3 regions of the Clostridium neonatale genome follow, and region 1 is predicted to be linked to each of the others. Evidence: riboswitches for the same ligand, from Rfam matches in the RefSeq annotation. Region 1 holds a riboswitch; each other region holds the start of a gene.
What was found. A riboswitch is a leader RNA that binds a small molecule or an ion and turns the genes downstream of it on or off. The one in region 1 is predicted to bind lysine.
Positions count from the first base shown of each region.

Region 2: linked by a shared signal. The riboswitch ahead of dapA (4-hydroxy-tetrahydrodipicolinate synthase) and the one ahead of CNEONATNEC86_RS00400 (Na+/H+ antiporter NhaC family protein) in region 1 are both predicted to bind lysine.
Region 3: linked by a shared signal. The riboswitch ahead of CNEONATNEC86_RS20760 (transporter substrate-binding domain-containing protein) and the one ahead of CNEONATNEC86_RS00400 (Na+/H+ antiporter NhaC family protein) in region 1 are both predicted to bind lysine.

Region 1 is NZ_UICR01000001.1:87,245-91,540, reverse strand. It holds gene CNEONATNEC86_RS00410 (M56 family metallopeptidase) at 1-48, opposite strand, end outside; gene CNEONATNEC86_RS00405 (BlaI/MecI/CopY family transcriptional regulator) at 49-429, opposite strand; gene CNEONATNEC86_RS00400 (Na+/H+ antiporter NhaC family protein) at 607-2,334, opposite strand; lysine riboswitch at 2,514-2,687, opposite strand; gene CNEONATNEC86_RS00395 (ABC1 kinase family protein) at 2,763-4,296, opposite strand, start outside.
Region 2 is NZ_UICR01000003.1:466,583-470,878, forward strand. It holds gene CNEONATNEC86_RS20270 (SulP family inorganic anion transporter) at 1-686, opposite strand, end outside; gene dapA (4-hydroxy-tetrahydrodipicolinate synthase) at 893-1,759, opposite strand; lysine riboswitch at 1,922-2,089, opposite strand; gene CNEONATNEC86_RS20280 (TSUP family transporter) at 2,174-2,944, opposite strand; gene CNEONATNEC86_RS20285 (HAD family hydrolase) at 3,171-3,887, shown strand; rRNA gene rrf (5S ribosomal RNA) at 3,923-4,039, opposite strand; rRNA gene CNEONATNEC86_RS20295 (23S ribosomal RNA) at 4,220-4,296, opposite strand, start outside.
Region 3 is NZ_UICR01000003.1:567,456-571,751, reverse strand. It holds gene CNEONATNEC86_RS20775 (DUF2000 domain-containing protein) at 1-174, shown strand, start outside; gene CNEONATNEC86_RS20770 (hypothetical protein) at 542-748, shown strand; gene CNEONATNEC86_RS20765 (zinc-ribbon domain-containing protein) at 1,011-1,163, shown strand; lysine riboswitch at 1,531-1,714, shown strand; gene CNEONATNEC86_RS20760 (transporter substrate-binding domain-containing protein) at 1,860-2,678, shown strand; gene CNEONATNEC86_RS20755 (amino acid ABC transporter permease) at 2,744-3,520, shown strand; gene CNEONATNEC86_RS20750 (amino acid ABC transporter ATP-binding protein) at 3,533-4,270, shown strand.

The DNA.
Region 1 (4,296 bases):
AGCTGTCATTATTGTAGTAATAATCGCTATATTTAATAGCATAAACATCTAATCATCTTCTTCCATTTTATTTATTATATTCATTAATTCTTCTTCTTCCTTTTTGGATAAATTACTTTCTTTTACTAATGTAGATACAAACATAGATAACGAATTATCAAATACTTTTGCTAAAAAATTTTTAGTTTCATTAATTTTACATTCTTGTTCTTTTACTGCACATTTATATAAAAAATTTTTCCCTTGACTCTTATCTGCTACTACAAATTCTTTATCCGTCAGTCTCTTAACCAATGTTTTTATAGTTGAATAACTCCAGCCTCTTCCTTCTAATTGCTCTACTATAAAACTCATTGTACTATTAGGATTTTTCCATAACACTTTCATAACTTCCCATTCTGATTCACTTATAGAGTACTCTTTTTCCAATTCCGCACTTCCTTTCTAAGCTACAGGTGTAACCCTGCTTATAGGTTACACCTGTAGCCTATAAATGTCAATATGTTATTCTTATCTTTTTTAATTAATATTTAAGTAAAAAAACTACCACAGAATAACTTTTTAAATCATTCTGTGGTAGTTTTTAATATAATTTATAGCTTATTCTTAAATCACTTCTACATTATCAACTGGCTTACCTACGAAATAAACTAGTGCAAATATCGCAGCTGTTGCTAATGGTAATACAAGCCATATAGAAAGTCCTAATCCTACTGGAATATATCCAAATAGTATTGTAATTGCTGCTACAGATAACGCATATGGCATTTGAGTTCTAACATGACTAATATGATCACATCCTGCTCCCATTGATGACATAATTGTCGTATCTGAAATTGGAGAACAGTGATCCCCAAAAATAGCTCCAGTTAAAACAGCACTCGTACCTACTATAACGTATCCCATTTCAGGCGATATTGAGTATGAAAGAGGGATCGCAAGTGGCATTAATATTCCCATAGTCCCATATGCTGTACCTGTTGCAAATGATATAACTGCTCCTAAAATGAATATTATACTTGGTAATAAAAATTGAGGTATTGAACTTGAAAGCAATTTAACTAAATATGCTGCAGTTCCTAACTCTTTTATCACTGAACTTAATGACCATGCAAGTATTAATATAACTCCTGTTATGATTAATCCTTTCATTCCATCTATCCAGACTTCTACTGCTTCTGAGAATGTAAATATTTTTTTACATACAGCCATAAATATGGCAACAATAGATGCAAATAATGCTGATTGGAATAATGCTACCGATGCATCTGATGCACTAAAAGCTTCTCTTATAGCTGTAAATGAAGCTGGTGATGTTGTCATTAAATTTTGAAGTACAACATCTTCACCACCCATAATTGCAGTATATCCACTATAATAAAAACTTATCAGAGCTGATATCATTAACGCTCCAATTGGAATAATTGCATTCCATACGCTTAGTTTAACACCTTCTTTAGGTGCCATTTCATCTTCTACATCTTTATCAAGAGTAATTTCTTTACTTGCATCTGATATGTATCCTTTTCTTGCATTTATTTCCGCTTTTCTCATGGGACCAAAATCTCTTAATAAAAGTGATGTAGCAACAACAAAAATTAAAATTAATATGTTATAGAATCTATATGGAATCGTACTTAAAAATACTCCAAATGCATCTACTTCCTGACCTATTAATGTGAAACCATCTTTTATTAATCCAACTTCTAACCCAATCCATGTAGATACAATCATAATTCCTGCAATTGGTGCTGCTGTAGCATCAATTATAAAAGATAATCTTTCTCTTGAAATTTTCATCTTATCTGCTACCGGCTTCATTATTGGTCCGACAATTAATGAATTTGCATAATCATCAAAGAATACCAATACTCCCAAGAACCATGTTATTAATTGAGCACTTCTTGGAGTTTTTGCCTTTTTAGCAAGAGACTCTGCAATTGCTTTTGCTCCGCCCATTTTACTGACTAAGCTTATAACTCCTCCAATTACCATAACTTGAAGAACAATACCTGCATTCCATGGATCTGCTAATGAGTTTAATGCTCTTTGTACAAAATCTAAAAATGCTTGAATAATAGCCATAAATGGATTACTTCCTATAATCTGTAATAAAAAACATCCTGATAGAGTTCCTATAAATAGTGATATTACAACATTTTTTGTTATAAATGCTAATGCGATTGCTATAATTGGTGGAAGTATAGTCCAAAGTCCAAATTTTTCTGCATTAACCTCTGCAACGTCAGCTGCAAAAACTGCTGTCGATGCCATTATTAACATAATTAATGTCAATAAAAACACACGGTAGCTTCTTGAATTTTTCATGTTAATGATCCTCCTAATCTTTATTGTGATAAATTTAAAGATAGAAATTAAGTAATTAACTTATAAAATACAATTATGGCTCTAAGAAATTTATTTTCTAAATTTAAAATAAATTCTTAATCAAAAAAATAAGACCTTGAGATAACACCCAAGGTCTTTAAAAACATAATATGTTTTACATAACCACGAATGATAGCTCACCACAAAGTACTTGTGACAGTTTTGCATATATTCTATGCAACCCCAGCTCTATAACCTTAAAGCATTAGTTATAGACTTCGGCAATATTTCCTTTCATATTACTTCAAAGTGCTTAGCTCCATAATATTACTATTAAATATTGCGCCTCTATCTCTTACTTTATTCACTTTTATATGATATAGAATACCTTATTTTTAATTTTATTTCAATATTTTTTGATTTTATTGTTAGTTTTATTTCTTCTTTCGACATTCATTTGCTCTGCTCATAGATATTAGAACTTTTATAGCTAACATAAAAGCAATTGCGTATCCACCAATCCCTATTATTGATATTCCTCTATATAAAGGCTTAACATCATTACTGATAATTAATGATGAAGATAATATTAACGCAGCAATAACAACACCTTCTGTTAATCTATTTACCATTTTATTAGCTTGCTTAATTATTTCATCTATCTCATTAATTCGTATATCTAGTGTAAGCTTTCCATCTGATAATTTATTCAAAACCTCTACAGTCTTTGTAGGAATTTTCATAGAATCTCTTGTAAAACAATATAGTGAAATTATTAATTCTTCTTTCTCTAAACATCTTAAAATCGTAGTTCTATTATTTGATTTCATAAAATTAGCAATTACATTTACTATTTCTCGATCTGGGTCAAGATAAGCAATTACTCCTTCTAACAAAATTAAGCTCCTTGTCAAGGAAACCAATTCTCTAGGTAACTGTATATTATTTTCCCTTGTAATATTCCATATTTCTTGAACAAGTTCTGATATTTTTATATTTTTTATAGATGTTTCTAAATAAACATCGAAAATATATGAAACTGAATCGTATATATCTACTTTATTGACCTTTCCTTTCTTTATAGCTATTGCTAAAATGCAGTTAACCAGTTTTTCTTTATCATGAGTAGCTATATTAAGCCATTTTTTCATGTTATCACTTAGTTGTCCTACTATGCCAAAATCTATAAAACATATTTTCCCTTCTGAAATCAATAAATTTCCGGGATGTGGATCTCCATGAAAAAAGCCATCTTCAAATATATGTTTACAGAATGCTAATGTCAATTTATCAGCAATATCATTTATATCATATCCATTCTGCTCAAGCTCTTTTATATCATTTATTTTTATACCATCAATATTTTCTAATACTAAAACCTTATCACTTAACAACTCTCTAACTACATAAGGTGCATAAATAGGTGCAGTATTTTTATTTAACTCGCTAAATTTCTCTATATTACCAGCTTCTGATATAAAATCAAGTTCTTGAATTGTTGTGAATTTTATTTCTTCCAGCGCTTCTATAGGATCAATTATAGGTATATTTATTCTTCCTTCAGCAATCTTCAATATCTTCATCAGAATAGCAATATCTTTTATTATTTTTTCATATATTTTAGGCCTTTGAATTTTTAAAACGACCTCTCTGCCATCTTTTAATATTCCTTCATATACTTGTGCTATAGATGCTGATGCTATTGGAGCCCTATTAAGATATTGAAAACTTTCATCTATAGTTGTGTTCAGTGATTTTTCAAAAACTAACTTCATATCGTCAAAATTTTCCACTATCGCTGAATCTTGTAACTTAACTAACTCATCTATGTATTCTTTTGGCAATAAATCTGGTCTGGTGCTTAATATTTGACCTATCTTAATAAATGTTGGACCTAAATCTTCAAAAGCTTTTCTTAAATTAGCAGGAGATTTTTTTTGTTCTTCATCTTTTCTATCGAAAATATAT
Region 2 (4,296 bases), on a different contig from region 1:
GATGATATTTCAGTAAATCTGCTACCTATTGTATCTACTGGCAAATGTAAAACTTGTACTAAAAGGGTAGATACTATAAGGGCAATCATTGATCCTGGTATTACCTTATTTACCTTTGGCCAAAGTGCAATTATTATTATACAACCTATTCCAATTGCTAATGAATATATATTTAATGTATTCATATTTGCAAAATAGCTTTCCCATTTTGGAATAAATTCTGCTGGTACATTATCTATTTGTAATCCTAGCAAATCTTTAAGCTGGCCTGAGAAAAGTGTAACGGCTATGCCAGCAGTAAATCCAACTGTTATAGTTTTAGGTACATACCTAATAAGAGAACCAAATCTTAATAAACCCATAATAACTAATATAATTCCTGCCATAATTACAGCTGTAATTAATCCGTCTAATCCATGTTCTGCAATTATTGAATATATTATAGTAACAAATGCAGCTGTTGGACCTCCAATTTGAACTTTACTTCCCCCAAGAAAAGAAATTAGAAATCCAGCAAAAATTGCTGTTATAAGACCTTTTTCTGGTGAAACACCAGATGATATAGCAAGTGCTATTGATAGTGGTAATGCTATAACAGCCACAATAATTCCCGCTATTATATCTTTTGCCACCTGATTCTTAGTGATCTCTTTGTTTTTGAACATTGTAAAGAGTTTTGGCATCATTGTTTTATCACATCCTTTAAATTTGTACCCTATAATATTACTCTTTTTTACATAGTCAGTCAAAAAATTGCTTCAAAGTAATGTTTATCATTCTAATATCTATTAAAATCTACAACGTTTTCTCACAAAATCTCTTAATAATTTAATAAAAACTGATGTTATTAAATTATTTAATAATATCAGTTTCATATATAGTTCATATTTTATTATTTGCTTAATATTATATTCAATTCTTCTTTCAATTCATCACTTATTGCTGTTAATGGTAATCTAACTTCATCAGACTCAATTAATCCTTTTTTCTTTAAACAAAACTTAATAGGAGAAGGATTCGGCTCTTTAAATAAAAGGGGAATAAATTCATATAGTTCTTTCCATACTTTTAACGCATCCACATGGTTATTAGATTTTACAAGATTATATACTTTTATAAAATCAGCAGTTCTTAAATGTGCAGATGCCATTATTCCCCCATGACCTCCAAGTAAGAGTGTATTATAAAATAATCCATCATCTCCAGTTAATATGGAAAAATCTTTTGGTGGGTTTAAAAGTAAATCTGTAGTTTGCTTCAAGTTAGCACAACAGTCCTTTATTCCAATTATATTATTTAAATCAGCTAGCTTATATATTGTTTCATTTTCTATATTTACACCTGTTCTATATGGAATATTGTATACAACTATATCTAATCTTGTAGCTTCAGATAAGCTTTTAAAATGCTCAAATATTCCTTTTTGACTCGGTTTTGAATAGTAAGGTGTAACAGAAAGTATCCCATCAATATCATATCTTTCTATTGTCTTCACTTTCTTTACTAATTCACTAGTATTATTACCTCCAAGTCCAATATATATAGGAACTCTTTTATTATTTACTTCAATTGTTTTCTCTACTATTTCCTCATACTCACATGATGATAATGTTGGTGATTCTCCTGTTGTTGCAAGAGGCATAAACCCATTTACTCCTTGATCTATATAATGATTAATCATATTTTCATATGATTTAACATCTAACTTTCCATCTTTAAATGGCGTTACTAATGGTACAATTACACCTTGAATCTTCATTTTTTAATACACTCCTTTTAATTTTGTAATTAAATAGGAAAACCCGTCTGATATAAAACCAGACGGGTAGAGTTAATCACTAAAGCTAAGACGAAACTATTTTTGAAATCTTTTGAAATATTCATATATGAATAAATGTAATTATAATAAATAGTTTCATCAAACCTCTGTAGCTCTCCACTTTCGTGACAGTTATACATATATTCTATGTATACCCAGAAACAAATCTTTGCATAATTTCTTCCTTCGGCCATAGCACCTTTCCTAAATTAATCATAGCTTGCCAGCTCATAATAAGTACTTATTGCTTACAGCACCTCTACCTTAGGCTTTTCCTAATTAAATTACTAATAATTATAGCACTATATTAATAATATGTAAATATTTTTTAATTTATCTAAATAATTATAAAATTTATAAATCAAAAAATCCTAAAAGAACTTTTATAAATAACATTCCTACCACTAATAAAATAATTGGTTTAATGAATTTCGCTCCATTTTTAACTGCTAAATGAGCTCCTATATAATTTCCTGCTACTGAACATACTGCTGCTGGTATTCCTATGGCAAATGACACTTTAGAGCCTAATATGTAGGCTATTAAAGCTCCTATATTAGATGCAAGGTTAACTACCTTAGCATTTCCTGATGCCGTAATTAAATTAAATCCTAATAATGAGGTGAAAGCTAGTACTAAAAATGTTCCTGTACCTGGTCCAAAAAAGCCATCATAGCCTCCTATTATAAATCCAATTATTAAAGACATAAAATACATATCTTTTTTTTTAATTTCTTTTTCTTCTTCTACTGAACCGAAACTTCTATTAAATAATAAAAATACTGCTACAATTGGCAATATGATCATTAAACAATAATGTAAGTACTTTTCATCTAATATCAAAACTAATTTTGCTCCAAGCCAAGATCCTATTATTGCACCAATAGCTGATAATATAGCTAGTTTTAATTTTATATTTCCACTTTTGAAAAATTTACTAGTCGCTACAGCAGTTCCTATACTATTAGCAAATTTATTAGTTCCATAAGCCACATATATAGGCACACCAGCAAAAATATATGCTGGAAGTGATATTAATCCACCACCGCCAGCAACTGCATCAACAAATCCTGCTAAAAATACTAGTGGGCACACTATAATTAGCATTGTTATATATGATTCCATATAATTCCCCCTATTTATGTCCAATGCTTATATTTTAGATATATTCTGATTTCATGTCAAATAATATATAACAATTTCATATGTGAATATTTCCAAAAAGTATTCTTAAACAAGGATTTATCAACTTATATATAGAATAATTTATATGTTATCTTTATTTTTATTATAAAGATTTATATTATATAAATTTATAGTGCAATCTATAACAAGAAAGAAGGATTTATTCATGTATACTAATTATATATTTGACCTTTATGGAACATTGGTAGATATACATACTAATAAAAAATCTAAAATTCTTTGGAGTAAACTTTCATTGTTTTATTCATTTAATGGTGCTATATATTCTTCTGATGAATTAAAAGCATCATATCTTAATAAATTTAAAGAAAAACAGAAATCTTTATCTCATACTAAATATCCAGATTTCCCATTAGAAAATATATTTAAAATTCTTTATGAAGAAAAAGAAGTTAAACCATCTGAAGATTTAGTTAAATCAACAGCACATCTGTTTAGAACTCTTTCAATAAAATATTTAAAACTTTATAATGGGGTAATAGAACTATTAGAATTACTAAAAAGAAAAGAAAAAAATATTTATCTATTATCAAATGCTCAACAAGTATTCACTCTGTATGAAATGAGAATTTTAGATATAGAAAAATATTTTGATAAAATCTATTTTTCATCTGATTATTATATTTGCAAACCTGATTCAAAATTTTTTGAGCAATTAATTAGTGACCTTAATTTAGATATAAAAAAATCTATAATGATTGGAAATGATCCTATTTGTGATATAAAAGGTGCTCAGTCAGTTGGATTAGATACATTATATATACATTCAAATTTATCTCCTGAAATAAAGCACGAATTTAATCCTACATATAAAGTTATGAATGGAGATGTTAATCAAATATCATCGCTTATTATAAACTAAAAAGAGATAGTTATTTCTAACTATCTCTTAAACTTACCTAGCAACGTCCTACTCTCCCACACAGTCTCCCATGCAGTACCATCGGCGCTATAGACCTTAACTTTCCTGTTCGGAATGGGAAGGAGTGTTACCTCTATGCCATCATCACTAGATGCATAAATTTCCGAAATCTTTGATTTCGTTGAAATTTAGCACTCCTCAGCTTCAGCTGATGGAGTTTCCTTTAAAAGAAACTAATTTCAAAGTCAAAATCCTGATTTCACAAATCTTTTTTTGAAAGAATCATGTTCTTTCAAAATTGCACATAGTACCTAATGTATTACAACTTAATATTGGTCAAGCCCTCGACCTATTAGTATCAGTCAGCTAAATACGTTACCGCACTTACACCTCTGACCTATCAACCTTG
Region 3 (4,296 bases), on a different contig from region 1:
GATGTTATTACTGTTGATTTTTCAGATGTTGCACAAAGCTGCAATGTTTATAGTGAATATTTGCAAAAAGCCTCAATGACGCCTGAATTAGAACACTCATATTTTGGGCTTGCTATCTGTGGCCATAAGAAAAAAGTCAATAAGCTAACAGGCAGCATGCCATTGTTACGATGATTGTATAAAATATAATACTATAATAATCGTAGGTATCAAAAAGACTTAATTCTATGTCAACATCAGAATATAGAAAATATATACAAAAAATAAATCATGTATAGAGTCTTTTGGTAAAGAAATTCTTGCATTTACTGTATTTATTTCTAAAGAGACATTTCCAGTTTAAAGTGCAGAAAGTGTAGTTTTAGGAAAACTTACATTTACCTCTGATATATAATAATTATTATCAGGTATAAGTATTTTAGCTACATCATTACCTTGTTTTTTTTATGTTTCAATTGCCTCATTAGCTTTATCTTCAGTAAATATTATATTTTCTTTTTTAGCTCTATCATTTCCTGTAGTTATTTGAATTGGAATTTGTGTGACGGAGCTGTCATTCTTTTCACTTACAACAGGTATGCTAGTTTGTTCATATTTTGAAGTATTGGATTTATGTTTTGATGAAGAAGAGCTAAAACTAATTGTAGCTTTTTTATTAAATCTTCCTGTAATAGCTTGGAATTTTTATTCATTAAAGTATCCAATTAATCTAATAAATGAATTTGCATCAGCATTAACTAATTTATAATTTTCATCTGTTCCTATTAGTTTATCATTGTCAGAATCAGAATTGGAAGATCTATACCATTCAAAGTGTATGGCGTCATTTAGGGTAATATCTCTATCAATTGTAAAAAATAATAAAAAAAGGTTGCAATTAAATAAATAATATGTTATTATAAATGAGTAGCAAATTTGCTAACAAAAAAAGTTTCATTTAGGTAAATAGTTTCTCGAGAATTAGAGATTATTATATCAATTTAGAATCTTTAATTTTAGGAGGAATATTTATGACAGATAAGACAATAACATGCAGAGATTGCGGAAGTGAATTCATATTTTCAGTAGGAGAACAAGAATTCTATAAAGAAAAAGGATTCGAAAATGAGCCTACAAGATGTCCATCTTGTAGAAGAGCTAAAAAAGAACAAAATAGAAGATAATTTTAGATTGTTATAGGTTGTAGTTTAGGCTACAACCTTTTTTGATATTCTATTATAATAAAAATGAATAATATATTAATTAAAAACCTCACTTATTAGCGATACGGAGAACTGTATCATAAGTGACAGACCAAAACTTGCTTTTTGTGGGGGGGAACTTATATAGCAGTGAAAGTAAATGTGAAATTTGCTGAAATTATATAATTAAAAATTAACAGAGAATCGTATTAAAAAGAATTAATTTATAAGTATAAATCTATAAACGAATTTTAATTTTTAATATTAATAAAAAAATTTTAAAAAGATTGACAAAAGCTAAATATATAGTTATCATTATGTCATAAAATTAAATATATGCCTCACTTTACTGTGAGGTAGAGGCGCAGAATCCAACAGTCTTTAGCAGAGCTAGAGAGAGCAATGAAGCTATGGAGAAGGGGATTTTGCCGAAGTTTGCAATATATCTCAGTGTTGCTTGCTGGGTCTGTAGTTAAGAGCTGCAGGACTGTCTTAATAAACTCCCCAGTTTATTAAGTTGTGCTATCTCAATTAGAAAGATGAGGGGATATTATATGAAATTTAAGCTAGGCCATATAGTAGTAGTTTTTATAAATTCATATAATATTATCTAAAATATTGAAGATAGTACCAGCCCTTTGGGTTGGTTTTTTTATTATAAAAAAGGAGAGGGTAAATATGAAAAAAAGATTATCAGCACTAATTTTAGCTGTGGTAACAGCAACAATGACATTAACAGGATGTGGGACAAAGGCTTCATCAGAAAATGTGTTTAGAGTAGGGATGGAAGCAGGATATGCACCTTTCAATTGGACTCAGCTGGATGATTCAAATGGTGCAGTAAAAATAGAAGGAAGTTCGGAATATGCTGGCGGATATGACGTAGAAATAGCAAAGAAAATAGCTGATTCATTAGGAAAAGAATTAGTTATAGTTAAAACTGAATGGGATGGATTAGTACCATCATTAACATCGGGAAAAATAGATGCTATTATTGCAGGTATGTCTCCAACAGAAGAACGTAAGGAAACAATAGATTTTTCAGATGTTTATTATAAGTCAGACCTAGTAATGCTAGTAAAAAATGGTGGAGCATATGATAATGCAACGACACTAAATGATTTTTCAGGAGCTAAAATAACAGCTCAATTAAATACTTTCCACTATTCAGTAATAGATCAAATACCATCAGTTAATAAACAACCAGCTATGGATAATTTCCCAGCTATGAGAGTTGCTTTAGAAAGCGGAGTTATAGATGGTTATGTCACAGAAAGACCAGAAGCCTTAAGTGCTCAAATGGCAAATGACAACTTTAAAATGATAGAATTTAAAGATGGTTTTGTTACATCAGAAGAAGATACAGCTATAGCAGTTGGTGTACAAAAGGGAAGTGAATTAAAAGATAAGATAAATGAAATTTTAAAAGGAATATCAGAAGAAGAAAGATTAGAAATAATGGATACGGCTATTAAAAATCAACCAGCGGCTCAATAGCTCAGGGTATAGATTATTATAAAAAGCCTAAATCCTATAATTAAATATTTTAAGGAGAGTTTTTTATGAGTCTAGAATGGATAATTAAGATACTGCAAAATAACTGGCCAATGCTTTTACGTGGGGCTGGAATGACATTATTAATTTCTATAATAGGAACATTAGTGGGAACGCTTATAGGTCTTATAGTGGGAGTTATAAGGACAATTCCTATTCCAGAAAAAGGAACTAAAAGAGTATTTCTAAAAATAATTAACTCAATTTTATCGATTTATATAGAGTTTTTCCGTGGAACTCCTATGATAGTGCAAGCTATGGTTATTTATTATGGATCTGCGGCAGCTTTTGGAATAGACATAGATAGAGTTTTAGCAGGACTATTTATAGTATCAGTAAATACAGGTGCATATATGTCTGAAATAGTAAGAGGTGGTATTGTTTCAATAGATAAGGGACAATTTGAAGCAGCGCAAGCAATAGGAATGAATCATTTTCAGACTATGATAAATGTAGTATTACCACAAGTTGTTAGAAATATTTTACCAGCAACAGGTAATGAGTTCGTAATAAATATAAAAGATACATCTGTATTAAATGTTATATCTGTATCAGAACTATATTTCCAAACTAAGACTATATCAGGAAATAATTTCAGATATTTTGAATCGTTCTTTATATCATGTATAATCTATTTCATTATGACATTTACAGTTACAAGAATATTAAGAGCAATAGAAAAGAAACTAGATGGACCAGAAAATTATATTATTGCAGGAAATCAAATGCAAGTTGAAACACCAGAAGATATAGCTAAAAAAGTTAATGGTAATGTGGTAGCTTAAGGAGGAATCGAAATGGAAAAAATAATTGAAATTAAACACTTAAGTAAATCCTTTGGAGACCATAAGGTTTTAAAAGATATAGATTTTTCAGTTAATAAGGGAGAAGTTGTTTGTATTATAGGATCTTCAGGATCTGGAAAATCAACATTATTAAGATGTGTAAATCTTTTAGAAAAACCAACAGGCGGGGAAATTATATATAATGGTGAAAATATATTAGATGATAAACATGATATATATAAATATAGAACTAAATTAGGAATGGTATTTCAGCAATTTAATTTATTTAACAACCACAATGTTTTAAGTAACTGTGTAGTTGGACAAATGAAGGTCTTAGGAAGAAGTAGAGAAGAAGCTGAAAAAGTTGCTATGAAGTATTTAGAGATTGTAGGTATGAGTAATTATATAAATGCTAAGCCAAAACAATTATCTGGTGGACAAAAACAAAGGGTAGCAATAGCAAGAGCATTATCTATGGAACCTGATGTAATATTATTTGATGAGCCAACATCTGCTTTAGATCCTGAAATGGTTGGAGAAGTATTAAAGGTAATGAAGGAACTTGCAGAAAGCGGACTTACTATGCTAGTTGTAACTCATGAAATGGAATTTGCAAGAGAAGTATCAGATAGAGTTGTATTTATGAATAATGGTATTATCGAAGAAGAAGGAGATCCAGAAGAGATTTTCAATAATCCTAAAAAAGAAAGAACAAGAGAATTCTTAAAACGTACTTTAAAAAACTAGGTTTATGCCTAGTTTTTTTGTATATA